DNA from 2 places in the Blautia sp. AM29-29 genome. Region 2 is predicted to be linked to the other one. Evidence: riboswitches for the same ligand, from Rfam matches in the RefSeq annotation. Region 2 holds a riboswitch; the other holds the start of a gene.
The links. Region 2 has a riboswitch for lysine ahead of dapA (4-hydroxy-tetrahydrodipicolinate synthase). Riboswitches for the same ligand answer to the same signal wherever they lie in the genome.
Positions count from the first base shown of each region.

Region 1: it holds a riboswitch for lysine, as region 2 does, so the genes downstream of both, DW769_RS10655 (alanine/glycine:cation symporter family protein) here and dapA (4-hydroxy-tetrahydrodipicolinate synthase) in region 2, are expected to answer to the same signal.

Region 1 covers NZ_QUJD01000013.1:57,914-72,596, forward strand. Annotated here, with positions in the region: gene DW769_RS10625 (alpha-galactosidase) at 1-1,976, opposite strand, end outside; gene DW769_RS10630 (phospho-sugar mutase) at 2,076-3,794, opposite strand; gene DW769_RS10635 (winged helix-turn-helix domain-containing protein) at 3,962-4,312, opposite strand; gene DW769_RS10640 (AfsR/SARP family transcriptional regulator) at 4,309-5,568, opposite strand; gene DW769_RS10645 (metal-dependent hydrolase) at 5,824-6,462, opposite strand; gene DW769_RS10650 (amidohydrolase) at 6,723-8,339, opposite strand; gene DW769_RS10655 (alanine/glycine:cation symporter family protein) at 8,457-9,935, opposite strand; lysine riboswitch at 10,121-10,295, opposite strand; gene DW769_RS10660 (maltose acetyltransferase domain-containing protein) at 10,400-10,525, opposite strand; gene DW769_RS10665 (peptide deformylase) at 10,569-10,979, opposite strand; gene DW769_RS16605 (hypothetical protein) at 11,021-11,437, opposite strand; gene DW769_RS10675 (class I SAM-dependent methyltransferase) at 11,510-12,115, opposite strand; gene DW769_RS10680 (hypothetical protein) at 12,102-12,659, opposite strand; gene DW769_RS10685 (GNAT family N-acetyltransferase) at 12,656-13,225, opposite strand; gene DW769_RS10690 (AIM24 family protein) at 13,421-14,257, shown strand; gene DW769_RS10695 (MATE family efflux transporter) at 14,422-14,683, shown strand, end outside.
Region 2 covers NZ_QUJD01000017.1:17,371-32,053, reverse strand. Annotated here, with positions in the region: gene DW769_RS12405 (LacI family DNA-binding transcriptional regulator) at 1-742, opposite strand, end outside; gene DW769_RS12400 (ABC transporter substrate-binding protein) at 931-2,514, opposite strand; gene DW769_RS12395 (carbohydrate ABC transporter permease) at 2,725-3,645, opposite strand; gene DW769_RS12390 (ABC transporter permease) at 3,658-4,587, opposite strand; gene dapB (4-hydroxy-tetrahydrodipicolinate reductase) at 4,977-5,738, opposite strand; gene dapA (4-hydroxy-tetrahydrodipicolinate synthase) at 5,774-6,664, opposite strand; lysine riboswitch at 6,816-6,990, opposite strand; gene DW769_RS12375 (single-stranded DNA-binding protein) at 7,046-7,675, opposite strand; gene typA (translational GTPase TypA) at 8,081-9,910, shown strand; gene DW769_RS12365 (polysaccharide deacetylase family protein) at 9,998-11,089, opposite strand; gene DW769_RS12360 (hypothetical protein) at 11,470-12,684, opposite strand; gene DW769_RS12355 (hypothetical protein) at 12,706-12,942, opposite strand; gene rpoC (DNA-directed RNA polymerase subunit beta') at 13,251-14,683, opposite strand, start outside.

The sequences.
Region 1 (14,683 bases), on a different contig from region 2:
CTTTTATCCTCCGATGCTACTGCCCAGCAGTCGGATCTGTGGTTTTCACGGCTGGAAAGAATACGGTAATACTCTCCCTCGCGGATCAGTTCATGATATTTGTGATACATTGCGGTCTGCTCCGGAATCAGCTTTCTCTCTTCTTCCGGCAGTTTTGTGATATCAAGCTCATAGCCGAACGTTCCGGCCAGTGCCACATGGCCTCTCGTTGTAAACGGAGTTACACGGCCAACCGTGTGGTTCGGGCATACGCTGACGTGTGCACCCATTGAGCAGAGCGGGTAAATGAGGGCTGTTCCCTCCTGGATTTCCAGACGCTCAATCGCATCGGTGTCGTCGGAGCACCAGATCTGCGGACTGTAGTAAAGCATTCCAGGATCGAAACGTGCACCGCCGCCGGAGCAGTTCTCCAGAAGCAGATCCGGGAACTCCTGTACCAGACGCTCCTGCATCGCATACATACCGAGCACGTAGCGGTGGAACAGCTCCTGCTGGGAATCTTTGTCCAGGTAGGTGCTTCCCAGGTCGCTTAACTGACGGTTCATATCCCATTTCACGTATTTGATGTTTGCACTGCGCAGGATTTTTGCCACACATTCATACGCATAATCCTGCACTTCCGGGCGGGAGAGATCCAGCACGTACTGGCAGCGGATCTCAGTCGCTTCTCTTCCCGGAATCTGAATCGCCCATTCCGGGTGCTCTCTGTAGAGATCAGAGTCCGGGGAGATCATCTCCGGCTCGAACCAGATACCGAATTCAAGACCGATTTCATTCACTTTGTCAACCAGATTTTTCAGGCCGCCTTTGATCTTCTCTTCGTTGACAACCCAGTCACCGAGGGAAGAATCGTCTTTATTTCGTTTTCCGAACCAGCCGTCATCCATAACAAGCATCTCGATGCCGTCTTTTTTTGCCTCTCTTGCGATATCGAGGAGTTTATCGGTATCAAAATCAAAGTAAGTTGCTTCCCAGTTGTTAATCAGAATCGGGCGTTTTTTGTGGTTGTACGGGCTGCGGATCATATGTCTGCGATAAAATGCATGGTAGGAACGCGTCATTTTGCCAAGTCCCTCGGCAGAGTAGACCATAACAACCTCCGGCGCCTGGAATTCATCGCCGGCTTTTAAATTCCAGCAGAACTCCTCCTGGTTGATACCCATGACCATACGAACGGTATCAAACTGGCATCTTTCCACCTGTCCGATAAAGTTGCCGGAATATACGAAGTGCATTGCGTAAACCTCGCCGCGCTCCTGATCCGTTCCCGGTGTCACCAGGGCCACAAACGGGTGCTCCTGATGGCTGGACTCTCCTTTTCCGGAGGAAACGAGCTGTTTTCCGTAACGGAGCGCACCCTGCTGGATGTGGCGTTCTCTTCCCCAGGATCCATGAAGAGAAAGCATCTCAAAGTCTTCGTTGTCCATATCGAGGCAGGCACTGTAGATTTTCTCTACCTTCAGCGCTTCACTGCCTTCATTTTTCACGCGGACACTTCGGGTGATAACGTTTTCTTTTGTAAAAACAGAGTAGGAAAGGACAACAACAAGATCAAGAACAGGATCTTTGCAGGTGATTTCCAGAGTTTCTACTTCGTCCTCGGTTCCAAAAGAAGCTGGAAGACCGGTCAGCGGGCGTTTTCCTTTGAAAATTTCATAGGAATCAAAGAAAATCTCACATCCCATACGGCCCTGTGCATTTCTTATATTCAGACAGCTCTCACGGTAATCGCCGACTCCTCCGGTCGGGTATTCCATTGGAAAACGGTCGAGGAACGAAGATTTCTCTCTCTTATTGACGGACGGGGTGAACGGCGGCTCATCCATGCGGAGCGGATACAGATCCGGCTCTCCGTGCAGAAGGGGTCCGTAGTAAACATGTCCGACGTAGCCTTCCGGGCTCAGGCCGATCACATACGTCGTATTCTCTGTATTTAACTGAAAAAGCTTTTTCTCATCATAATATAAAATCGCCATTTTCTTCTCCTTATTTCAGGTAAGCTTGATCCGCCGGGCCGATTTTTGTACAAAAAGACCTCACCCGCCGGGCAAGGTCTTTTTGTATTCACACAGCGTTTAAGCAGTTACCATTGCATTTTTTAATTTTTCCAGTTTCTCGGCTGCATCTTCAAGGGATGTGCCTTTTACGCCGAAATAGAATTTGATCTTCGGCTCAGTACCGGATGGGCGCACACAGCACCATGCGTTGTTTTCCAGCTCATAGTAAAGAACGTTGGAGGACGGAAGTCCGGTCGCGCTCTTCTCTCCGCTTACGAGATCCACTCGTACGTCTGCTTTGTAATCGCGTACGGCAAGAACTTTGAAGCCGCCCAGCTCTTTCGGCGGGTTCTCACGGAAGTTGGTCATCATGGTCTGGATCTCTTTTGCACCGTCGATACCTTTTAAGGTCATCGTTGCAAGACCCTCTTTGTAGTAGCCGTACTCCTCGTACATATCCACCATGGCATCCCACAGTGTCTTGCCCTGCTGTTTGTAGTATGCAGCAACCTCGCACAGCATCATAACTGCCACGCAGGCATCTTTATCTCTTGCATATGTTCCGGCCAGGCAGCCATAGCTCTCTTCCAGACCAAATACATAATTGTGTGCACCGCTCTGCTCAAAAAATTTGATCTGCTCGCCGATGTATTTGAATCCGGTCAGAACCTCGATCAGTGCCACGTTATAAGCTTTTGCGATTGCTTTTGCCATATCGGTCGTAACAATCGTCTCAACGAGTGCCGGGTTCTCCGGCATGGTTCCGTTCTTGGTGCGCTCACGCAGAATATACTCTGCGATCAGCATACCGGACATGTTTCCGGTGAAGCTTACGTATTCGCCGGTCTTGCTGTCTTTTGCGTAAACGCCGAGACGGTCTGCATCCGGGTCCGTTGCAAGGATAATGTCCGCATCTACTTCTTTTGCAAGCTTCAGCGCCAGTGTCCATGCTTTCTCGTCCTCCGGGTTCGGATAAGCAACGGTCGGGAAGTTTCCATCCGGCTCTTTCTGCTCTTTTACAACATAAACCTGGGTAAATCCAAGCTCGCGCAGTACGCGGCGCACCGGCACGTTTCCGGTTCCGTGAAGCGGCGTGTAAACGATCTTCATGTCTTTTGCAGCATCTTTGATGATTTCCGGGTGGATACTCTGCTCTTTTAATTTTGCAACGTAACGGTCGTCAAAATCGGTTCCGATTACCTGGAACAGGCCTTCTGCTCTCGCATCATCCTCTGCCATCGTCTTAACCGCAGAAAACTCGGTTACTTTTGCTACCTCTGCGAGAATGTTTTTGTCGTGCGGCGGTGTAATCTGTGCGCCGTCCTCCCAGTATACTTTGTATCCGTTGTACTCTCTCGGGTTGTGGCTTGCGGTAATGACGATACCGGAAATACAGCCGAATTCACGGACAGCAAAAGAAAGCTCCGGTGTCGGACGCAGGGACTCGAACAGATACGTTTTGATTCCGTTTGCATTCAGGCAGAGTGCTGCTTCGCGTGCGAATTCCGGAGACATTCTTCTGGAATCGTGTGCGATGGCTACGCCTTTTTCCTGTCCGTTCTGGGAAATAATGTAGTTGGCAAGGCCCTGGGTTGCCTGGCGTACGGTGTAGATGTTCATGCGGTTGGTACCCGCTCCGATGACACCGCGGAGTCCGCCGGTACCGAACTCAAGCTGACGGTAGAAACGGTCTTCGATTTCTGCCTCATTTCCTTCGAGTGCTTTCAGCTCTTCTCTGGATGCCTCATCAAAATATGGATCATTGCACCATTTTTCATATACTTCTCTGTAACTCATGTTTGTTATCCTCCCTGTCTGTTGTACTTTATTTAACTTAAGACAGCAGACTTTTTCTGGATTTAAGCTCGTTTCATCACAGCTTAAAGTTACTATTTGTTTAGTCTGCTGTCAACTTAAAAATTAATTTATTTTTTCTAATTCTCTTGGTTCCTGATAAAGCTCTTTTAGATCACTGAGAACCTGTACTTTTCCTTTGCGGTCTGCGGTGCTCCAGGCTTTTCGTCAGTTCCATGACAGCCTTCATATAGCAGGCATGATCCTCTCTTAACCGGCCATACCTTCCGCAGCGTTCCGCGCAGACGGTACATCATATTTTTCAGTGCTCCGTACGGATTTTCACTCTTCTCATCCGTCCAGAGTGCTTCGGTTAACTGTTCCAGTGTTACGATATGGTTTTTGTTGCAGATCATATAAACCAGCAGCTTTGTGATCATCGGGGAATGAATCGCTTCCTCGTTGAGGCAGCGTGTTTCATCGTACATGCGGAATCTTCCAAGCAGCTGTACGCGAATCATAAAACATCGTCTCCTTCTAAGAACTCAAGCTCTTTTTCGGTCTGAATTGCCGGCAGTGCACTGTATTTCAGATTCTTTGCCCAGCCTTTTTTCTCCTCGGAGAAGCGCTCGCTGATTCTCTTGTAGACGAGTTCGCATCCTCTCTGGCTGCCGCCCTGCAGCAGAATCACATACTGGGACGGGCTGTATTTTGCAAAGAAATCGGAATGACGCAGGCTGCGTTTCATTACCTCAAGCAGCTTTTCGGACATACGGTCAAGGCGCGGACCGCCTTTTGCCGGGTAACCTTTTCCGTCTGTAATGGTGCACAGCATCAGCCACGGCATCTGTCCGTTCAGCTCGGACATACGGTAAACAAGTCGGTAGCAGTCACGGAATCCGGCGAGGGAACAGAAGAATGCTCCGCCCTTTTCTCCCGGGCTCTCCTGAAGATCTGCCTGTACCTCTTCGATCACGCGGTGTCTGCTGCCCATGCGGCTTCCCAGATAGCGGTACTGCTCCACCAGTTTCTCGCTCGGTGTAACGCCAAGCTCTTCAAAGTAATGTTTCGAGGTCTGCTCGTACAGTTTCATGGCCTCTTTGTATCTCTCCAGGCCGATCAGCGCCTGCATCTGGACTGCCTGCCACTCGTCGAACGGATACAGTTCGGAAGCAACAGAAGTCAGTTTCTGCAGCTCATCGAACTCCTCATTTTTCAGAAGATACTCACTTACTTCTTTCAGTGCATCGGAATATACTTTTTTCAGCTGCGCGCGCTCCGCCTGTACCCACTCTTCCTCGCCGAAATCTGCAAGGAACTCTCCGGTGTACAGCTCCAGCGCTTCGATCATCTGATCCATGCGCGCTTTCTCGTCTGTCTCTTTTCCTGCTTCCAGGATCTTATTTTTGATATCAATCGCATCTACCTCGACCGGCATCGGGCTGGTCCAGTGGTAAACGCCTTTCTGTGTATAAATGTACTCAAACTGCGGAAGTCCTGCCTCGACAAGGCTTCTTTTCAGGCGATGTACGCCGACACGCAGGCTGTTTGCCGCGTCCGCCACATCTTCTCTTCCGTATGTGCTCTCCAACAGTCTTCCTCTGGAAATTCCATTGTCCTTGTTATAGAGGAAAATCTGCAGAAGTCTCATCGATTTTGTTGCCATTGTTTTCCGGAAGGAAATCGGCTGGTCGCCGTACTCCAGGAAAAAACTTCCCATCATGTGTACTTTTAAAAGCGGTAACTGTTCTGTTTGGTTTTTCATTTCTTCGTTCATACTAACTCCTGTATTGCCTGTTGTGCTCTAATCTCTGTTGTCGGTTGCGCTGCGCTCCGCAATCGGCTGCGGTAACGGGCCGGCGGTTCCCTGTTCGTTCATTTCAAAAACAATTACGGACGCCGGATTTCTGTTTTCTATTTTACATCATTTTAATCAAAAATCCTACTATAAAATGTATAAAATATTAACTTTAACACCGAAAAATTCCTGCTTTTTCTTCTTTTGTCTTGTTATCTTTTTGTCAATCCCATCTCATCCGTAAATTGCCCGCATGATTTTAGCCATCAGCCGCCCTGCAGGCGCCGAGAGCACCAGTACTACAGCAAGAGATACCATGCCGCACCCGAGCAGTGCGCGGTTCACAAGTCCCCGTGCTGAGCAGAATCCGAGGCAGAATCCCTTCTTCCAGGGCCAGAACAGCTTTTCCGGTTTCCGGTTGAAAAAATCGAGCACCAGATGGGACAGAAAGCCCACGGCAAAATAAGCGGACGCATCCGGGTAGATGATGTCCACGCACGCCGTCAGCAATGCCAGCGCCGCAAATGAATGCATGAAGGAGCGGTGCGGCTGCTGTTTCCCATAGGCGCAGATCAACAAAAATGCTGCCGTTCCGGCGAGGAGACGCAGCACGCTGCTGTCGCTTGTGAGGCGGCGGTAAATTCCAAGATTCAGTTTATACTCCGCAAGAATTGTGAGCACCGCAACTGCAACTGTTGCCGTAATGATCTTATCGGCATCGCGGTGCGCCTGTGAAGTGCCGACATCAATGTCACTGATCAAACCGCCGATCGCGGCAGCCCCGGCACCGGCCACAAGCGCGGGAACCGTCTGCGGCTGTAAAACAGCAAGTGCCGCTGCTGTTCCAATAAAAAAATGTGTTCTTCCAAGCATTTGTCTGTTTTTTCCTTTCGTAAAATTTCCTTTATCATAGCACATTCCCGCCCTTTTATACAACCATTTGTTCGATTCTTTTACAACCGTATGGTCCTATCAGAATCAAAAAAGAACCTCCTGCGACCGTTCATCGCCGCAGGAGGTTCTCCTCTGTTTCTGCCTTTATTCCATACTATTTTCAGGTTATCTTATTTCACGTTTTTCCCTTCATTGTATGAATTTTCATTTGACATTTATTACTCATTTGAGTTATATTCTTATGCTTCATATACCAGTTCACCGGCAAGATACGTCCGGCACACCGGAATGTCTTTGATCGTGCTCTCATCCACCTCAAACGGATTCTGACCCAGTACGACGAAGTCTGCCATCATGCCTTCTGCGATCTGGCCTTTCACGTTCTCCTCGAAACTTGCCTCGGCGCTGCGGATCGTGTAACTGTCGAGTGCTTCCTGTACGGTGAATTTCTGATCCGGCAGGTACGGGCCGACATGGTCGCGCAGCGTTGTTCTTGTGACAGCGCACTGCATGCAGGCGAGGGCATCCGGCAGCTCTACCGGGCAGTCAGTTCCGTTGCTGACGGAGACGCCGTTATTCATCAGCGTCTTCCAGCTGTAGCTTGTGCTCGCAAGCTCTTTGCCGACGCGCTCCTCTACGATATGGTTATCGTAATCGAGGAAGATGCTCTGTGCGTAAACGTGAAGATGCATTTTCGCGATTTTTTCAAGCTGATCGGCTCTTGTGATCTGGCAGTGCACGATGCCGTGGCGGTGATCTTCTCTCGGGTTTTCAGCAAGGGCTTTTTCATAGGCACTTAACACGCGGTCGAGGCACGCATCACCGATCGTGTGAACTGCAGCCTGCATGCCGTGTGCATTGGCGTAGCCGATCATCTCATCCATGGTTTCCTGGGTGAATACCGGGATTCCGCAGGTGGACGGGTCGTCTGCGTATGGGCGACTGAGGAATGCTGTTCTCGCACCGAGTGCGCCGTCGCCGAGCATTTTCAGTGGTCCGATTTTAAAGCGGTCTGTGCCGATGCCGGTCACATTTCCAGCCTCAACGAAACCTTTTAAGGATTCCAGATCAGTAAAGTTGCTCTGCTCGTAAACGCGGACGGTCAGCTCGCCGGAATCCTCGAGTTCTTTGTATGCTTCGTTGACGGTCTGCCACGGAACGGCGCGGTAAACGCAGTAATCATCACTCTGGCTGCTGGTGACGCCGTAGCTGTTCAGGGCTTTGCAGGCGCTGCGGATCATATCTTTGATTTCCTCTTTGCTCGGCACCGGAATGCTGTCGTAAACCGGTTCCATTGCATTGTCGAAGAATCTTCCGTCCGGCTCACCGTTTTCCATACCGATCTCTCCGCCCTCCGGCTGCGGGGTATCTGCGGTGACGCCGAGGAGTTCCAGTGCTTTGCTGTTGACTACGAGGCAGTGGCCGCACGCTCTCGTCGCGCAGATCGGAACTTCAGTTGATACGCGGTCAAGATCGTAGCGGTTCGGCATGCGGTCCACGTCCGTGAAGTAATCCTGATTCCAGCCGCGGCCCATCAGCCATGCGCCGTCTTTTCGCGGATGCTCTTTCTGGAAGGTGTCGAGGCAGGCGAGCATATCTTCCAGGCTTTCGGTATGTGCGGCAAGCTGCGCTTTCAGCAGGGAGCTTCCGTAATTTAAAAGGTGCATATGGCTGTCGTTAAAACCGCTGCAGACGAATTTTCCGCCGAGGTCTACAACTTTGTCGCCGGCTGCTGCAAGGGCATCTGCCTCTGCGCTGCTTCCGGCGAAAACAAATTTGCCGTCTTCTACTGCAAACGCTTCGACAAGCGGCAGTTTTCCGGTGTAGACAGCTCCGTTTTTGTAAATTGTTTTCATATCATTATCCTCCTACTGTCATCTAAATTTGATTCTATTCTTTTCTGCCCATTTGCGCAATATACAAATTCAGACACGCTATTCTCTTGCGTGTCTGGATTCGCTTTTGAATATTTTTTATTTCGTTTTCTCTTCGTAGAACAGGCAGGCGTTCTTGTCTACCGTGCCCTGGCCGAAGTTTCTTGCTTTGTAGTCTTTCAGCAGTTTGAAATACTGGTTCGAGAGAATCAGGATCACTGCTACGTTGACGAAGGTCGGGATCGCAGATGTGATATCAACGACAGTCCAGATAAAGCCCTGGTTGTTGGTCTTTACCAGATAGATCGTCCACAGTACGCCCGGCAGAGCGCGGACTGCGTAGAAGATTTTCATGACGATATCTTTCATCTTGCCTTCTTTTTTATACAGATGCTCCAGAATTGCCAGATAGTAGGTGAACCATCCGCCGGAAGTCGTTACAGTGAAAATGACCATGATGACTGCCAGAAGGATGCTTCCAAATTTGCCGAATCCGCTTGCAAATGCACTTAAAGCAAGTGTTCCGCCGTTCGTTCCGTCGGTCCAGTTTCCGCTTAAGATAACGGAAAGTGCGGTGATCGTACAGATAACCATGGTATCAAAGAATACCTCGAAAGATCCCCACAGACCCTGCTCTACCGGATGCGGTGTTTTTGCGGAAGCATGGATCATTGGAGAAGTACCCCATCCAGCCTCATTGGAGTATACGGAACGCGCCATACCCACACGGATAATCTCGCTGACTGCGCAGCCGGCAAAACCGCCGATCGCTGCTGTTCCGGTAAATGCGTTTGTTACGATGGCTGCAAATACGCCAGGAACGCGGTTGATGTTGATGATGATCATGCCAATTCCCATCAAGATATAAAGAACGCTCATAAATGGAACGAGCTTGCTGAACAGACTTGCGATTTTCTTCGTACCGCCGCTTGTAACGACATAGGTCAGAATGCAGAGCAGAACGCCCATCACGATAACGCCTTCTACTTTGAAGCTTCCAAGATTGATATTCTCAATACCGAACGCACCGGCTACGACCTGAGATGCGGTCAGGTTGGAAGAGGTTACGAAGAAGGTGGAGAAAATACCGATGCCGAAGATGAGCGCCGGGATCAGCCACAGCTTGCCCCAGTGGCGCTCCTCGCCAAGTCCGCACTCCATGTAGTAAGTCGGACCGCCGTAGTACTCACCTTTTTCGTTGGTGTGACGGTAGTAGCAGCCGAGGGTAACCTCAACCTGTTTTAATATCATACCAAGCAGAGACGAAAGCCACATCCACATAATGGCTCCCGGGCCGCCTGCTGCAACTGCAGTTGCAACACCGGCGATATTACCGAATCCTACGGTACCGCCGATAGCGGTCGAAATCGCCTCAAACGAGGAAAGCATACCCTTTCCTTCACTTGCTTTGTCTTCTTTCTGGAACAGTTTTCCGCCGGTTCTCTTCATAATCCAGCCAAAGTGACGGAACTGGAAAAATCCAGAACGAACGGTAAAGTACAGACCGGTCAGAATCATCAGCGCGATCAGCGGCACGCCCCAAAGGACACCGTCCAGCCAGTTAAGAAATGCTATCATGTCAAAATCCTCCCTTTTTTCTTTTCCGGCAACAGTTTTCTTCAGACGTATCCTGTAACACCCGTTTCGTCTTTCGTTCTCCAACCAAACAGATTTCCACCCCTGGAACCTTTTGTCACGGTTCCAACTGCAGTACAATAAAAAGAGCAGCGGTCTTCACCACTGCTCCATTAAATCTACGTTCATGAAGCAATAGCTCCTCCACCAGTACGGTGAGAGTGCACAGCCTGTTCGACTGTACCCCAACACAGACAGTTTTTCGGGAACTGCCCCGTTTCGGCGAATGCTCCTTTCCCTGCCCGTCCCAGACCCCGTTGTCTCAGGACAGCTACTCTTAGCCTTCGCGCCTCTATTGCCGAATATGTATATTGACAGGTATTATCATATGTTTCTTTTCGCCACTTGTCAATCGTTTTTTCGACATTATTTTACAAAAATTTTATATTTTCGAAATTTGTCCTGATTTATTTGACTTTCTTGTCTCCCTCTGACGGCTTCAGCTGGTTGAACTTCCACAGACGCTCCATATAGCCGGACTGCTCTTTGGCCAGCTCTTCCACATTCGGGTTGTAAATGATTCCTTTTACCATTCATTCTCTGTCTGTCATACTGTCCTCCTGTCTGCTGTAGGATCTAAATAAGTATCCCTTCCAGATGATCCATCTCATGCTGGCAGATCTGGGCTGGCCAGCCGGTGAATTTCTGGCGTTGTTTTTTCCAGTTCCAGTCGTAGTATTCGATTTCGATGTTCTGGTACCGCTTTGTTTTCCGCACGCCTGGCAGGGAGAGGCAACCTTCTTCTGTTTCGTAGGGGCCGCTTTTGCGGACTATCACCGGGTTGAACATGATGATGTCGCGGAATCCGGCGTTTACGATGATGATGCGTTTTTTCACGCCGATCATATTTGCCGCCATGCCGACGCATGCCTCGCGGTTTGCTGCCAGTGTGTCCTGCAGATCTCTTCCCACCTGCAGATCTTCCTCTGTCGCCGGGATGGATTTCTGTCCGAGGAAGAGAACGTCTCTCATAATTGGTTTTACCATTTGTGTTTCCTTTCTCTTTCGGCCTTAAAGGCCGAAATCGTTTAATTTTCTATTTGAATCCGCATATCGCACGATGTGCATCCGATCACGGTTTTTCCGCCTTCCTGCTCCAGTCGTTCTACTTTTCCGCCGCAGAACGGGCAGATCCAGTCGATCTGTTTTCCGGCTTTGACAACCTGCATCATGTTGACGAATTTTGTCGTATCTACATTTTTCGAATTGCAATTCTGCGTCCAATCACCGGAGAGTACTTTTCGCAATTCGCCGTTTTCATTCAGAATAACGGTGTCGCCCTCCTCGATGTTCCAATCATACAGCATCTGATCCTCCTGGCGGATGCGCGATTCTGTTCCGTTTTCATCTTTCAAAACAACAACTGCCATGACAGGCTCGTCGGCACCGCGCTCCTCACAGCCGAAATCAAGGTCTTCCTCAATTCGCATTACCTGATATTTCATAAAAACGCCCTTTCGTCAAATATAATTCATGCTTTTTTGTATTCCACACGGTTTTTGCTGTTACAAAACTTTTTATTCCTGAATCGTAAAAATCACAACCCGCTCCCGGCTGTCCCCGCCCGGAAACAGATCCATACAGTCGATCTCATCGAGAAATTCCAGTTCCGGCACCGTCATCAGATACGAGATATAAGCATCCGACGGGTAATAGAAAAACAGCTGGATCTCCCGCGGATTTTCGTAGTACGATTCCAGCAGTCTTGCCATCGCTTTTCTTAAGATTTCAAGCGAAAACGGGTTAAAAAAATACACCCGGTCCACTTCCACAGGAACGGGAAAATTTTCGGCGCTCTCCAGCACAAACTCCGTCCGCGCACCAGAGGCCGCCGCCTTTTTGTTTTCCATTGCCTTCGCATAAATCCGGTCATCATACTCCACACCGATGGACCGGCACCGGGTCTGCGCCGATAAGAAGAAATCCACGCGGCCCTTTCCGCATCCGTAATCGAGCAGCGTATTTCCCTTTCGGATCATCCCTGTGTTTGCCATCCGCTCCAGCGCGCAGTATGGGGTCGGCTCATACGGATACCGGTACAGATCCGACCGGCTGTCGTCCCGCCCCATTGTGTGGATCTGAAGCAATCTGTCCCAGCGGTTCTCGTTTTTATCTTCTCTCATCGCCCGTCTCCCGATACTGATACTGTTCAAATAATTCCAGATATTCTTTCTCCACTGCAGCAAACGGCCGCACCGTGTAGTCCAGCGTGATGTGAAGTTTCGGCGCATCCCCCGCCTGCGGTTCCTCCAGCAGATTTGTCAGATCGTACCACAGCAGATCATTGTCGATCTGTTTCATCATCCGCTGCTCCTCCGCCGTCAGATCACTGCCAAGATATTTCTCATAAATCACCGAAAGCAGATGGTCCTCGATCTCGCGGTACCGCGGCATTTCCTGTTTTAATGGCCGCGGCACGTCCGACATGTAACACTCGCTCGCGTCATGCAGAAGGCACGCCAGCACCAGCCGCCGGGAATAGCCGCGCGCGGCCGCCTCTTTCGCACAGCAGATGCAGTGCTCTCCCACTGACCAGAACGTCGTCACATGGCCGTTTCCGCGGCAGATCATCGGCAGCGCATGCGCAAAATCCTCCACACAGAGCAGTTCCGGAGCGGGATGCACAGGGTCAAAATGTTTTCTTGTATACGTTGTTATTGTGCTCATTCTTTTATCTCACTATATGATTTTACTGCCGGCTGTCCCGCGTGCGGCTCGCCGATGATTTTTTCCATCCAGACCATATCGTACCAGCGGTCGAATTTGTAGCCGCAGTTGTGGAAGGTTCCCACGAGTTCGAATCCGAGATGCGCATGGAACTCGGCGCTGTTTTTCGTCAGATATTCATCCTCGACCTGCGGATAGCCGATGCAGGCGTAGAGGTTCAGAATGCCCATTTTTTTCAGGCGGTCCGCCAGCTCTTCATACAGTCTCCGGCCAAGGCCTCCTTTTCTTGCATTGTGATCGAGATAAATGGTCAGCTCGCTCGACCAGTCGTATGCGGCGCGGCCGACAAAGGCATGTGCGTATGCATAACCTTCGATTTTTCCATCCTGCTCGATGACGAGGTATGGATATTTTTTCATGATATCACGCATGCGGTTCTCAAATTCTTCCAGAGACGGCACGTCCCACTCGAAAGAAATGACGGTGTATTCTACATAATAAGCATAAATCTCCAGAATGCGTGCGGCATCCTCTATTTTTGCATCTCTGACAGTAATTGTACTCATAATAAATTCCTCCTCTGACCGTACTGCTTGCGTTTTCTGAACTTTATCTTATCACTCCGCTGAAAAATGGACAACATGATTTCCAGATTTCCTTTTTTTCTAAATTTTTCTGTGCTCTTTGCTTTCTTTCCTGTATAATAAAAGAAACAAGACGGATCACTATTTTTCTTCTTAATGAAAGAAAGGAACGTGCCTATGAAAATTTTAAATCTCGAAAACGAAAACCGGAAATTCACCAAGTCCATCGAAAATTTCCACGTCATGGAATATCTCCAGGATTCCAGCGTCTCGCCGATGACTGCCATGGAGGAGTATTACATGAGCAAAATGAATGTGCGCCGCCGCCAGGTTGTCATTGAACTGGACAAGGAGCACTCCGCGATTATCCAGTCCGGTGCGATGCAGTGGATGGGCGGCCATGTACAGGCGACCGCCGGAATCAAAGGGATCGGCGACCTGTTCGGAAAGGCCATCAAAGGCGCCATGACAAAGGAATCTGCCGTAAAACCGGAGTACGTCGGCGACGGATATCTCGTGCTGGAACCGACCTACAAATACATCATTCTTGTGGATGTCGAGAAATGGGGCTCCTCCGGAATGACGATTGAGGACGGCATGTTCCTCGCCTGCGACGGCAGAGTCAAAACCAAACTGACCGCCCGCAAGAGCATTTCCTCCGCTGTCCTCGGCGGCGAAGGCTTCTTCAATCTGAGCCTCGTCGGCAGAGGCGCCGTTGCCCTCGAAAGCAACGTACCTGAGGACGAGCTGATCGAAGTCGAACTCGAAAACGACGAACTGAAAATCGATGGAAACCTCGCCGTCTGCTGGTCCTCCAACCTTGATTTCACCGTAGAGCGCTCCACCAAAACCCTCGTCGGCTCCGCCGTCAGCGGTGAAGGCCTCGTCAACGTCTACCGCGGAACCGGCCGCGTCCTCATGAGCCCGGTCGCCCCGACAGATTCCCTGCCGACTGCAACCAACACGACCCAGGCGAACCCCGCTGTGAAGAACAACCTTCCGCCGGAAAATTAAATTCGAATCCTCTCCGCCCCTATGCCTAATACGCATAGAAAAAAGTCAAATTAAACCTCGTTTTTGATTGACACTTTCTTCAAAACATGTTAGCGTAAAATACGCATTTATCTTTACATTCTTAAGAAAAACCATACGATAAAATACATGTTCTGGAGAAAATGATGAATAGAATAAACTGGACTGAACTGAAACCGCAGATTCAGCAGGTCGGGCGATTAAGTCTGCCTGCGATTCTTACACAGATTACTACGATTGCGATGCAATACATTGATTCCGCGATGGTCGGCGCGCTTGGGGCGAATGCTTCGGCGGCGATCGGACTGGTTTCGTCGACGACGTGGCTCCTCAGCGGTACGATTTATGCGGTTTCAGCCGGTTTTTCTGTTCAGGTAGCGCATCAGATCGGGGGAAATCATGACAAGA
Region 2 (14,683 bases):
TCACCATCGTACAAATCTCGTCGTCGCCACAGATGATGCATTCCACTTTTTTGGATATAATATTTTCAATGATCGCATCCAGAAACTCCATACGGATCGAACCATTGTAGAAAAGCTGATCCTTCTCGGAAATTCCATTTTTAATCAGCGCCCGGCAGAAACCTTCGTGACGCTTGCGGTCTACGTTATAGCTCATATCCTTGACAAGAAACGCAAATCTGCGGAATCCCTTTCCGATCAGCAGCGTTGTCATTTTCTCTGCCGCACCCTCATTGTCGGTATCCACCTGGATAATGTTGTCATACCGGCATGTTCCCGTCAGTGCTGTCGGGAAATTTGCCTGACTTAAATACTGCAGCGCACGGTCATCCTCAAGCGCACGTGTCAGGAGCATACCATCCACCCGGTTCGACTCCACCAGCGACTGCAGCTCTGAAATATCATGCGCGTTGCTCGTCGTAATCAGCACATTGTACCCGAGCATCGATGCCGATTCGCAGACGCCGAGCAGACAGTTCTGGAAATAAACACCGCTTCCATAATAAACGTCTGAAGGCAGTACCACGCCGATGTTGTGCGTCACCGTTCGGGTCCGCGCCATCTCCTCCCGCTCTTCTCCCCGTTTTGCCACCTCGAGAATCCGGTTTCTGGTCTTCTCTCCGATTCTGCCCTTACCGGACAGTGCACGGGAAACGGTACTTTTTGATACCCCTATCTCTTTTGCAATTTCCTCCAGTGTCATAAAAATACCCTGTCACTTTCTGTTAAATTTGAAAAATTCCTATATTTTTATATTTAATACGAATGCTGTTAGAAATCAAGTCATCCCTCAAAGCTTTTTGAACCATCACTTGATCTCTAAAAGAAGGAACGGCCGCGCCGGAGCTTCTGGCAGACCAGCGCGTCCATTCCCTGTTTTATTTTACTGTTTTATTTTTCTTCTTTCTCCGCTACATACTCTGCTGCCTGACGGTTCATCTCATCCAGAATATCCTGGATTCCGGCGCTGTCCATAGCTGCGTTCATGGCATCGATGGAAGCGTCCACATCGTCAACGAGACCGTTGATCAGCGGGTTATAATAATTGTCGATGGCTGCCTCTACTGCTGCAAACTGTGTACTTACATTGCTGGAATCAAAGTTAAATCCGTCGTAAACATGATCTTCTTTGATGTTGTTGTTGAAGGCATCTTTGATGCTTTCATACTTGTCGTCCAGAGCCGTTCTGTTCTCAAGATATTCCTCTCTCTGGATGGTGCAGTTGTTCCATCCCCAGTTGCAGTTACTTGCTACACCATAGCCGCTCTCATCAATAACTTTGTACTGATCATCACCGACTGCTTCCCAGTGCTTTCCTTCGATACCGAGCATAGCCAGATCGTAAACATCCGGGTTGGTGTAGAATTCATTTAATACCATCATGGCTCTCTCTTTGTTTTTACTGTTTGCGTTGATGGCAACACCGTTGTTGATGTAAGAGTTTACTTTTTTCGACAGGTTTTTGTTCGGGTCTACCATCGTTACATTCCAATCCGGATGTTCCTCATTTGCCTGTTTTCCGTAGGTAAGACAGGTTCCGAGATTCCAGCTCATGCTTGCTGTTCTTCCGGTCAGAAGTCCGGTCTGTCTCTCATCGCTGCTGTTTAATACGTCGCTGGACCATGCTCCGGCGTCTACCAGGTCTTTCATCTCCTGGCAGTACTCACGGAACGCATCCCATTCACCGATGTACTGGAATTCAAGATCTTTCGGATCCTGGGTATGATACAGAATCAGCTCGCCGCCCTTCGGTGCTCCGCCCGTTGTGGAATAGCCCTGGGACTGGAAGAATGGATACCACGGTCCGCCCTGACTTGCATAGATACCGTCTGCTGCACATGCTTTGTAGAACTTCATCAGGTCATCCCAGGATGTAATATCATCCATACCGTATTTTTCCATCAGGTCACCGCGCACTGCCAGAACTTCCTGACCAAACTCGTTGGCATAGCTCGGAACCATGTAGATTTGTCCGTCAATCTTTGCCTGCTCCCATGCCATTTCCGGAACAACCTCCCAGATATCCGGTGCATACGTTTTGATAAAGTCCTCAGAAAGCGGTGCAAATCCGCCGAGGGAAACGGTCTGCTCGTAATGGCACCAGCTCGATGCGGTAAAGATCAGGTCAAAATCTTCCTGTGAGGAGAACAGCAGGGAATATTTCGTGTCATGCTCGCCCCAGGAAAGGAATTCTACGTTCAGAGAGCAGTTCAGCTTCTCTTCCAGAATCTCATTGATTTTGGCGTAAACCTCATCAAAATCCGGGGTACGGTCGCCGATCAGATACATCGTCAGATCGACATGCTCCGAAGTGTCTGCACTCAGGTTGTCTCCCGATGTGCCGGAAGCTGCGGAGCTGCTTTTGCTGTCGCCCGTGCTTCCCTTTCCGTTGCCGGAACCGCATCCTGCCAGCATACCGGCTGCCATTGCGGATGCAAGTAATACAGATACCAGTTTTTTTGTGCTCTTTTTCATAAAGAACCTCCTTCATAAATATAATGTGTAATTCAAGCGGATATTCGCAATCCGCTTTGCTACTTGCTCATAACCGAATAACTGCTCCGCAGTTTATCAGAAGGAGCTTGCACTCCTCCTGATACAAGCAAGTCCCCACCCGCCTGCTTATTGCTTTTCGCAATGGAAACAGGGGACTTACTTGATTCAGTTAAATTAACATGATTTGTATCAGCCTTTGACTGCTCCGATTGTGATACCCTGTACAAAGTATTTCTGTACCAGCGGATATGCCAGAACGATCGGGCCGGTTACTACAATGGTAAGTGCCATTTTCAGGGACTGGGTCGGCAATGAGATTGCGCTGACGGCAGAGCCTGCGGCGTTGTTTGCAAGAAGCTTTTTATATGCCTCAATATCATTAACCTGCTGATACAGGAAATACTGCAGCGGATACTTGTTCGTGTCTTTGATATACAGCATCGCATTGTACCAGTCATTCCAATAAGCCAGTGCAATGAAGAGGCCCACGGTAGCAAGTGCCGGTTTGATCAGCGGCATTACAATCCGGAACAGAATACGGAACTCGCCGCAGCCATCAATCTTGGCCGCTTCAATCAGAGAATCCGGAAGTCCCACGATGTAACTCTTCATGATCAGAAGGTTGTATACGCTGAACAGCAGCGGAAGGAGCAGTGCAAGGTAGCTGTCCCGCAGATTCAGGGTCTGTGTCATCAGTACGTAGTACGGAACAAGACCGCCGGAAAACAAAGTGGTAAAGTAGAAGAAAAACGAAAACTGATTTCTCCACTCAAACTCCTTACGTGACAGTACATAAGCTGTCATAGTCTGCAGCAGCAGACCAAGTACCGTTCCGACGATGGTCAGACCGATGGTCGTGCCGTATGCGCGGAAGACAACCATAGGATCTTTAAATACGGTTTTGTATGCCTCCAGGCTGAAATCCTGCGGCAGAAGGCTGAAACCGTTCTGGATAATGGCCGATTCCGAAGAAAACGAGCCGGATACGATCATGATGAAAGGAACGAGGCAGACCAGCGCGATGATTCCGCAGAATCCGTACGCGATGATATCAAGTGCAACCGCATCTTTTCCTCTTTTGATTTTACTTGTATGACTGGAAGATCCCACTTTTCATCCCTCCTAGAATAAGGTGTAGTCTTTATCATAAAGACCAACCAGTTTGTTTACGATTACGACAGTGATAAAGCACAGTACCGACTGATACAGACCAACAGCTGCGGACATTCCGAAGTCGTTGCTGCTGATTAAGGCACGGAACGTCAGGGTATCAATTACATCGGTGTAGTTGTACAGAAGACCGTTACTTCCAACCAAGTTGTAGAACATATCAAAGTTTCCTTTGAAGATGCCTCCGACGGATAGCAGAAGCAGGATGATTGTGGTCGGCATGATCATCGGGATTGTTACTTTGAAAATTCGCTGGAACACGTTTGCTCCGTCGATGCGGGCTGCTTCATAAATCGAAGTGTCAATTCCCATAATTGCTGCCAGGTACATAACAGAACCGTATCCGATTCCCTTCCATACATTAAAGAAGACAAGGATAAACGGCCATGCCTTTGGTGTCGTGTAAAACTTGATTGGTGTTCCACCGAAGGTTTCAATCAGTCGGTTCAGAAAACCGTAGTCGGAACTGAAAATATTGAATGCCATAACTCCTACGATAACCCAGGAAATGAAATACGGCAGAAACATCAGCGACTGTGTGATCTTACGGTAATGTTTGTTGCGGATCTCGGTCAGAAGCACGGCAACGGCAATCTGCATCGTCGTGTTGATCACAATAAATGCCAGATTATACAGCACGGTATTTCTGGTAACGAGTCCGGCCTGTCCTGATTTAAAGAAGAACTTGAAGTTATCAAATCCGTTCCACGGGCTTCCCCAGATACCTCCTGCGTAGGAGTATTTTTTGAATGCCATTACAATTCCTGTCATCGGGTAGTAGGAAAAAATCAGGGTATAAATTACTGCCGGTGCAAGCATCAGAAGAAATACCCGGTACTTGTAGAGCTTTTTGCAAAACCCTTTCCAACCATTCTTTTTCATCTTCTCATTCCCTTTCTTGTTTGCGCAACTTTTTGTTGCTCAACTCTTTATTTTTCTTTGTGCCATTATCATATCATTTCGGCATATTGTTTACAATTCGCAGTTTTTATAAGATATTTCTTGTCGAAATATACTGTTTTACTATTTTTTGTGCAAAACGCGCAACTTTAGCGTTTTACCTTGTTGCGCATTGATTTTTCCATTACCGTTTGCGATTTTCACGTTCTCTTTTGATATTCCGTATTTTTTCTTGTGTATTCTGCCAAATATTCTGCAAAATAACTTCCTCAATTCCGAAAATCCCGTTGTAAGAAAAGAAAAAGTGCGCAACGTTTCGCATTTTCGTTGCGCACTTTCTGGTTTCTATTCACTTTTTCCCTGTTTCTGCCTTATTTCGCAGCAATGACATCCTGCATGTCATACATGCCAGCCGGTTTTCCAGCCAGGAATTTTGCAGCCTCTACAGCTCCTTTTCCGAAAACTCCTTTGGAATATGCTCTGTGGGACAGGGTAACAACCTCGTCCGGGCCTGCGAAGATGACGTCGTGGTCGCCGACGATGGTGCCGCCGCGTACAGCAGAGATTCCGATTTCTTTCGGGTCACGCTGCTCGTGGCGCTGGCTTCTGTCGTATACGTAGTGGTACTGGTTGTCCATTGCCGCGTTCAGGCTGTCTGCCAGGGCGATGGCGGTTCCGCTTGGAGCGTCGCATTTCAGTTTGTGGTGTTTCTCCACGATCTCCATATCAAAGCCTGCTTCGGCAAGCACTTTTGCAGCTGCCTGTACCAGTTTCATCAGCGTATTCACACCAAGGGACATATTTGCAGAGCGGAGAACCGGGATTTCTTTGCTGGTCTCCTGCACTTTTTTGAGCTGATCCTCGGTGAGGCCTGTGGTGCAGAGGACGAGTGGAAGTTTTTTCTCCTTGCAGGCATCGAGCAGTGCGTCGGCTGCCTTGTAGGAAGAAAAGTCAACGACTACGTCTGCCGGAACATCGCATTCTGCCAGGCTTTTGAATACCGGATAATCGTTCTGGCCGTTGTCGTTCATATCGATTCCGGCTATGATTTCTGCATTTGCATCTTCTTTTACCAGGCCGGTGATGACCTGTCCCATATGGCCGTTGCAGCCATGCATAATAATTTTAACCATTGTCTTTTTCCTTCTTTACTTCGTGTATTCTTAACTTAAGCCAGTTTGATTCCAAAATCTTTCATAGCCTTTGCCAGGCGCTCCTGGTTCTGCGGCTCCATCTCGGTCAGCGGCAGACGAAGCGGGCCAACCTCTTTGCCCATCAGGTTCAGCGCTGCTTTTACCGGAATCGGGTTTACTTCGCAGAACAGCGCATCGATGAGCGGCAGTGCTCTCAGCTGGATTTCTCTGGATCCGGCCACATCGCCGTCGAGGAATTTCTGTACCATGTCGTGGGTCTCACGCGGTGCTACGTTGGAAAGAACGGAGATTACACCGCTTCCGCCAAGGGAAAGGATCGGCACAACCTGATCGTCGTTTCCGGAGTACAGATCGATCTTTCCATCGGTCAGCTGCATAATTTTTGCGACCTGGGAAATGTTTCCGGAAGCCTCTTTGACTGCAACGATATTCTCAACGTTGTTGAACAGATAGACGATCGTTTCCGGTGCAATGTTTACGCCGGTTCTGCCCTGAATGTTGTAAAGGATGACCGGCACTTTGACGCTGTCTGCGATTGCGGTAAAGTGTGCAATCAGGCCCTTCTGTGTTGCTTTATTGTAATACGGAGAAACGAGAAGAAGTCCGTCCACGCCGTATTTTTCTGCTTCCTGAGACAGATAAATTGCTGTCTCCGTGCTGTTGGAGCCGGTTCCTGCAATTACCGGGATTCTGTGATTTACTTTTTCCACGGTATATTTGATGGCATCCAGATGCTCCTCATGGGACAGGGTCGAAGCCTCACCGGTGGTTCCGCAGATAACGATGGCGTCGGTTCCGCCGGCGATCTGCTCCTCAATCAGTTCTCCGAGTTTTTCGTAATTCACTTCCTGTGTTTCGGTCATCGGTGTGATAATTGCAACAGCTGCACCTTTAAAAATAGACATTCTCTTTTCCTCCTGTATGTTGTGTCAGATAAAACCATAAGAAATCAGTCGCCGGAGCTTATCTCCCACGGAAAATTTCACTTTCCGTTTAAAAAAGAGGCGCCTCATCCCAGATAAGATCGCCTCCAAATTCACACATACGCAGTATCTATGATCAGATAGCTCTCCATCTCTCGATGACAGTCGCAGATTTTTTCAACCTGCGCCCAGGAGCATACCGGTTCAGCGCCGGATGTCCTTCGGCATTCTTCCCTTTTCCTCTTCTTCTTTTGCTGCTGAGGCATCCGAAAAGGTACTCTTGAAGTAATGCGACCTCTATCCACTTCAGTTCTGCTTTTACTATAGCATCATTAAATTTTCTTGTCAACAGCGGATCGCGCTTTAACTCTCACTATATTCCAGCTTGCTCACCGAAACCTCATATGCAGTCCGCTTTTCCATTTCCGTCTCGCTCAGCCGCTTCATATATTCCCGGCTCTGGATCCGTCCCCAGATGAGAACGTGGCCGCCCACGGCAAACGCAGAGGCATACCGCGCATTCCGTCCCCAGCAGATGCACGGGATATAATCTGATTTTCCATACGGACGGTTGACCGCGATCAGAAGGTCGGCGATCTCTCTTCCCAGAGGTGTTTTCCGGTAGACCGGCGGTTTACATATGTATCCATCGAGGTAAATCTGGTTGGATTTGACGGAATCGTCCTCTTCCTCCACGAAGCTTAATTCCCGCGCAAATACGGAGAGTACCAGACGGTTCTTCTTCTCCTCGTGGCGGTTGTAGGACCGGAACTGACCGCTGATGCAGATCCACTCACCCTGGTAATCCTGTGATACGTCCACCAGCCGCTCGGAGACCATCACCGGAATGATGTCCTGCGATTCACTCAACCGCTTGACCATCACATCGACGAGGTAAAAGCCCTCTCCGAATACCTGATGGCTGAATGTAAACGGGGAGACAATCTCTCCCATGATAACCACCTGATTGTTTTCAATCATCTTGTCTGCCATAATGAAAATCCCCTTCCTTTGTCTTTTCTTTCTGAATATTGATTTCTGATCGGTACTTTGCTGATCTATAATCCTAATGTATGAACCACATTTCTTTTTCAGAACCACTTTTTTCCAGATTTTTTTATTTCTATTCAAATCAGCATTCTGCCCAATTTTTTGTATATGTTTCTGTAAAAACCGCACCACATGCTTCGTATTTTCTACCATTGCAATACAAAAAATGTCACATCTTCCCTGTTTTTTTTCTCTGTTCTGTGCTATAATAGTTCAGATAGGCAGGCATCCAGCAGAGACAAAACGGCAAGGCACCTGCCTTTGTGCTGTGATAAACATTCCCGGCCGGCTTGAAATTTTGAAAAATTGAACCCGGCAGGGTCAACCCATAGGAAGAGGAATGAAGAAATGAAAACAACGAGAGAAGATGTAAGAAACGTTGCCATCATCGCCCATGTCGATCATGGTAAAACTACACTGGTAGACGAGCTTCTGAAACAGAGTGGCGTTTTCCGTGCCAATCAGGAGGTTCAGGAACGTGTCATGGACTCGAACGATATCGAGCGTGAGCGTGGAATCACCATTCTTTCCAAAAATACAGCAGTTTACTACAAAGGAACGAAAATCAACATCATCGACACCCCAGGCCATGCGGACTTCGGCGGCGAGGTTGAGCGAGTTCTGAAAATGGTAGACGGCGTTATTCTGGTTGTAGACGCATTCGAGGGCGCTATGCCGCAGACCAAATTCGTGCTGAAAAAAGCACTTGAGCTGAATCTTTCCGTTATCGTCTGCATCAACAAAATCGACCGCCCGGAGGCACGCCCGGACGAAGTCATCGACGAAGTGCTTGAGCTTCTGATGGATCTCGACGCATCCGACGAGCAGCTTGACTGTCCGTTCCTGTACGCATCCGCAAAGCTGGGTCATGCCGTACTCGATCTGAACGACACCCCGAAGGATATGACACCTCTGTTCGAGACCATTCTGAAATACATCCCGGCTCCGACCGGCGATCCGGAAGCTGGCACACAGCTTCTGATCAGTACCATCGACTACAACGAATACGTTGGACGTATCGGTGTCGGCAAAGTTGAAAACGGAACGATCCGCGTGAACCAGGACGTTATGCTGGTCAACCACCACGATCTGACCAAGAAGAAAAAAGTAAAGGTCAGCAAACTGTATGAATTTGACGGACTGAAAAAAGTAGAGGTTACTGAGGCAGGCATCGGTTCTATCGTTGCTGTTTCCGGTATCCCGGATATCCACATCGGAGATACTCTCTGCGGCGATCTGGACAACCCGGTTTCCATCCCGTTCCAGAAAATCTCCGAGCCGACTATTTCCATGAACTTCATCGTAAACGACAGCCCGCTGGCCGGTAAAGAAGGTAAATACGTAACTTCCCGCCACCTGCGTGACCGTCTGATGCGTGAGCTGAACACTGACGTTTCTCTCCGCGTCGAGGAGACTGATTCCGCAGACTGCTTCAAGGTTTCCGGCCGTGGTGAGCTGCATCTGTCCGTCCTGATCGAAAACATGCGCCGTGAGGGATATGAGTTCGCAGTAAGTAAGGCAGAGGTTATCTACAAAGAGGACGAGCGCGGACGCAAACTCGAGCCAATGGAAATCGCATACGTTGACGTTCCGGACGAGTTCTCCGGTACTGTCATCCAGCTCCTCAGCGAGCGTAAAGGCGAGCTTCACGGCATGAGCCGCGCAAGCGATGGTTCCACCCGTCTGGAGTTCGAAATCCCGGCACGAGGCCTGATTGGTTTCCGTGGAATCTTCATGACCTCCACCAAAGGAACTGGTATCCTGAACACCGAGTTTGAAGATTACGCACCGTACAAGGGCGACATTGAATACCGCAAACAGGGTTCCCTGATTGCTTTCGAGGCAGGCGAGTCCGTTACCTACGGTCTGTACTCCGCACAGGAGCGCGGTACTCTGTTCATCGGACCTGGCGAGAAGGTTTACGCCGGTATGGTTATCGGACAGAACGGTAAGGCCGAGGATATCGAGCTGAACGTCTGCAAGACGAAGCACCTGACCAACACCCGTACTTCTTCTTCCGACGAGGCACTGCGTCTGACTCCGCCGAGAATCCTTTCCCTGGAGCAGGCTCTGGACTTCATCGACAAGGACGAGCTTCTTGAGGTTACTCCGGTTTCCTTACGTATCCGTAAGAAAGAGCTGGATTCCAGACTTCGTAAGAGAGCGGCAATGAAATAAATTTTCATAAAATGACATAAGAACCGCCGGTTCACTCTTGATTTGAGAGTAAACCGGCGGTTCTTTGTCGTTTTTCTATTCTGTTTTCTATTCGTTTGTCGTTCCGCCATGGAAGCCGTAATACGTCTCTCCCGCTGCAAGATCCACGCCGTTTGCCGCTGCAAGAGTATGAATCGTGACAAGCTCATACCCGCGGTTGATCAGCTCCGGCACGATCGTTGCACACGATTCTACGGTCGTCTCGTGGATATCATGCATCAGGATAATGTCTCCCGGGCTTACACTGTCGAGAACGGCGCTGATGTTTGCCTGTACATTTTTTGTCTGCCAGTCCAGGGTATCGACATCCCACATGATGCTCGGGCGGCCGATAGATGCGAGCAGTTCATCGGTGCTGTTTCCATACGGGAAACGGATGACAGTTGCACCCTGTCCGTTGTTGTACTGGGCGATCAGATCATCCGTCATCTGGAACTGGGCAAGGCCGTCGTCGGTGCTCAGTTCTTTCATATTCGGATGCGCATAGGAGTGGTTTCCAAGCTCACAGCCGATCGCCGCCATGCGCGGGATCACATCTGCACCGTATTTTTCCACATTGCTGCCGAGCATAAAGAACGTCGCCTGTGCCCCGTACTGCTCCAGCGTATCGAGAAGCGTGCTGGTATAGACGCCTGGGCCGTCATCAAAGGTCAGGGCTACCATCATCGAGCCGTTGCGGTCTGGCTGGTAAACACCCTGGTCATCAAAGTAACAGCCTTTTCCGCCGATCGCTTTCCAGCCGGTCGCCATGTAACCATTGGAATCAAAATGGTACTGGTTTCCGTCGATATCTGCCCAGCCGTTGACGTAGTACGTTGTGGCATCCGTTGCGTACCACCAGCCCGACGAGCTGTACTGCCATCCCGGCGTCTCATTCGGCGGCGTGGTCTCCGCAAGCTTCTTAATTCCCGCATTTCCCGATCCGTCCTCCGCCTCCGGCGCCGTCTCGCTCACCGTCTTTGCGGCTGTGTCATTACTCAGTACAATTCCTTTTTTCGCAAGCTGCGCTCCCGCAAATTTCCAGATAAGCGCAAGAAAAAGAAGGCCGATTACCACACACAGGGAAATCCGTGATACTTTCTGCATCATCTGTCTGCGGCGCATCTGCTTTCTTCTCTGTTTCAATGATTTTCTTTCCATATGATCTGTTTATACTCCATCGTCCCGCCCCTTTGCGGAACTTTCTTCCATCGTAACACAAACGTTTTTCGACATTTTTCTACTTACTATCATAACGTGATCTGACCTAAGATGCAAGGCACAAATTCTTACATTTTTCCACTTCTGGTAAATTAATGTTTATCGTTTCTTAACATCTTGTCACAAAAAAAGAGTGACTCTGCACCCATGGTAAAAGCGGATACAAAATCACTCTTTGTCACTCTCTTTTAAAAAACCTGGTTTCTTTCTGGTGCTTTGCCACCAAATCACAGGTCTTTCACCTGTCCAGCCTGATTATCCTCTCTGCTTAAGAGTAACTGCAAAGTTTTAACGTTGCCAGAACAACGGAAGCAAACACCTTATGCCTCATGTCCTATTTTAGTCAGGAAATCGCTGCCCATCACCCATTTTTCGTTTTCCAGCGTCACAACGGACTCGAGTTTCCAGGTGACGGTCTCTATTTTGGTTTTGCGGAAGAAATGGAGGAAACGGGTTCGTCGCTCGATCGCAGCGGTCACGTTGGTTTCGATCTTCATCTGGTTGGATTCGTTGGTTACGGTTGTGGAGACGCTGCTCACGGTGATGCTGGTGATTCCGGTGTTGGTGTCGCTGTTCAGGTAGGCATCGCAGAGCTGCTGGTACTGTTCTTTGGCGGTTTTCTGTACGGCGGTGTCGGCGGAAAATTCATTTTTGATGGTGCTGAAGGATTTTCCGGCGGCTGCGGCTGTGAATACCTTGTCCAGGGACTCTTCTGCGCGGTCGGCGATGGTTTTGCCGGTGGAATCGTTGAGTTTTAAATCCGGCAGGAATTCCATGCTGCTGTTGTCCTGCACGAGGACGATCTCGCGGTATGGGTCTTTCTGTTTTTCGGTCAGTTCAATGGTGTGGCCGCCGAGGAAGAGATACGGGATTTTGTAGATGCTGACGTTATCTGCTGTCTCTTTTAAATACTTTTTCCCGACCTGCACGCCGTCCAGATAGAACGAGGCATCCGCCGGGACGGTGATTTCGACATCCGTCACGCAGCTGTCTTTCGGCACAACGTACCACTCTTTGAAGTTCCATTTTACGGTATCCCCGGCGGCGATCTCCAATGTTTCTTCCTGCGAGTCGCTCATGCCTTTTAACGTGTACCGCACAGTATAAATCCTGTTTTCCCCGGTCTCAAGATTCTGTTTTCTGCGCATGAAAAAGCTCTTGATCTCCGGTGTTTCCTGCCCGTCAGTGCCGTCCTGTTTTGCTTTCCAGGTCATTGCATTGACGTAGTTCTTCCGCGACAGAAACGTGCTGTCCGGGAACTGGCATACATCGTATGCACTGTTCCAGTCTCCTGCCAGGCATGCTTCCACGTAATTCCGTCCTGCCGCCTGCGGCGCATACAGATACGCGCCTGCCATAAAAAATACGGCGCACAGAATCAGAAACAGACTGAGATTCACGATCAGAATCCGCAGACTCATCGGCAGATCACGAAATTTTGCCGCCTGTATTTTCACAGAAAGCTCCGTCGTCTCTTCTCCGTCTTTTTCCACATGGCGGAATCTTTTTCCTTTTCTTTTCCACTTCTGGAGCATAGTTTACCTCATCTTTTCCTCTTATTTAGACTGTTCTTTCACCGCATACGTATGCACCCGGTCGCTCTTCTGGCTGTATGCCTCTCCCTCGGAATAATACTCCTCCGATGTCGTGGAAAAACGCGTAATCGTCTCTTTCACACGCTCTCCCGCCGTTTGCTGGTGGAGAAACAGCGCTGCAATCATCAGAATCACAAATATATCCAGAATCAGTACCGCCGCATTTGCCACGATGCCAGGTAATTTTTTTATCCACATAGGCTTCCCTCTTTTCTGTCTCCATTGTAACAAAATGCTCCCGAAAACACAAGGAAAGCAGAGACCCCGGCGAACCGAAAATTCTCTGCTTTTCACAAATGACATATTTATTTTTTAACCTTGTTTCAATCCACAGTCGGTAATTTCACAGAGTCTGACATGTCAGCAGAATGCTGACTGTGGTTTGCCTCATGTCAGTGGGGGATACCGATTTCTCTCCGCCCGCCACTGCCGTTAACTTTCTTATTTGCAATTCATCTCACCACCTATAGAGGTGGGAGAATCCTTGCTATTATTTGTTGAAGGGTTTACTCCTCGGTATCATCCTTTGACGGAATCATTTCCTCAAAGTCGAAGTCGAGCATCGGCTCTTCCTCTTCAGCTGACGGCTCTTCAACCGGAGCTTCTGCCATCGGAGCTGCCGGAGCATCGTCCTCAAGATCTTCGGTCAGAATCAGATCCTCGTCCTCTTCTTCCTCGATCATGCTGTCGGTATTCAGATGAATGTTGCTGTAGCACTTCATACCGGTACCGGCCGGGATCGGTTTACCGATGATAACGTTCTCTTTCAGGCCTACCAGATGGTCAACCTTACCCTTGATAGCAGCGTCGGTCAGAACCTTGGTGGTCTCCTGGAAGGATGCTGCGGACAGGAAGGAATCGGATGCCAGGGATGCTTTGGTGATACCAAGCAGTACCTGTTTTCCTTCTGCCGGCTCTTTGCCTTCTGCGATCAGAGCTTTGTTGGTCTCGTCGTAATCCAGGAAGTCTACCATGTCGCCCGGAAGGAATTCGGTATCTCCGTTTTCCTCGATGCGGATCTTCTTCAGCATCTGGCGAACGATAACCTCGATATGCTTATCGTTGATTTCTACACCCTGCAGACGGTAAACTCGCTGTACCTCGCGGATCATGTAATCCTGAACGGCACGTACACCTTTGATCTTCAGGATATCATGCGGGTTGACAGAACCCTCGGTCAGCTCGTCTCCGGCTTCCAGAACTGTTCCGTCTGCGATCTTAATACGGGATCCGTAAGGGATCAGGTATGTCTTGGATACGCCGTCTTCCGGATTGGTAACAACGATTTCGCGTTTCTTCTTGGTGTCTTTGATCTGTGCAACACCGGCGATTTCGGTGATGATGGCAAGTCCTTTCGGCTTTCTTGCCTCGAAAAGCTCCTCGACACGAGGAAGACCCTGTGTGATATCTCCACCGGCAACACCACCGGTATGGAAGGTACGCATGGTCAGCTGTGTACCAGGCTCACCGATCGACTGTGCTGCGATAATTCCGACAGACTCACCAACCTGTACTGCCTCGCCGGTTGCCATGTTGGCACCATAGCATTTTGCGCAGATTCCGTTACCGGAACGGCAGGTAAGAATGGTACGGATTTTTACTTTTGTATAATGCTCACCGTTCTCGTTGATGCCGTCTTTGATGACACGGGCAGCACGTTTCGGGGTGATCATATGGTTTGCTTTTACAATGACGTTGCCGTCCTTGTCTTTGATCGTCTCGCAGGAGAAACGGCCTGTGATACGATCCTGCAGACTCTCGATCTGCTCTTTTCCGTCTGTGAACTCGCTGACCCACATACCCGGAATTTCGTCCTTGCCCTCGGCACAGTCGATTTCACGGATGATCAGGTCCTGAGAAACGTCTACCAGACGACGGGTCAGGTAACCAGAGTCGGCGGTACGAAGCGCGGTATCGGACATACCTTTTCGTGCTCCAT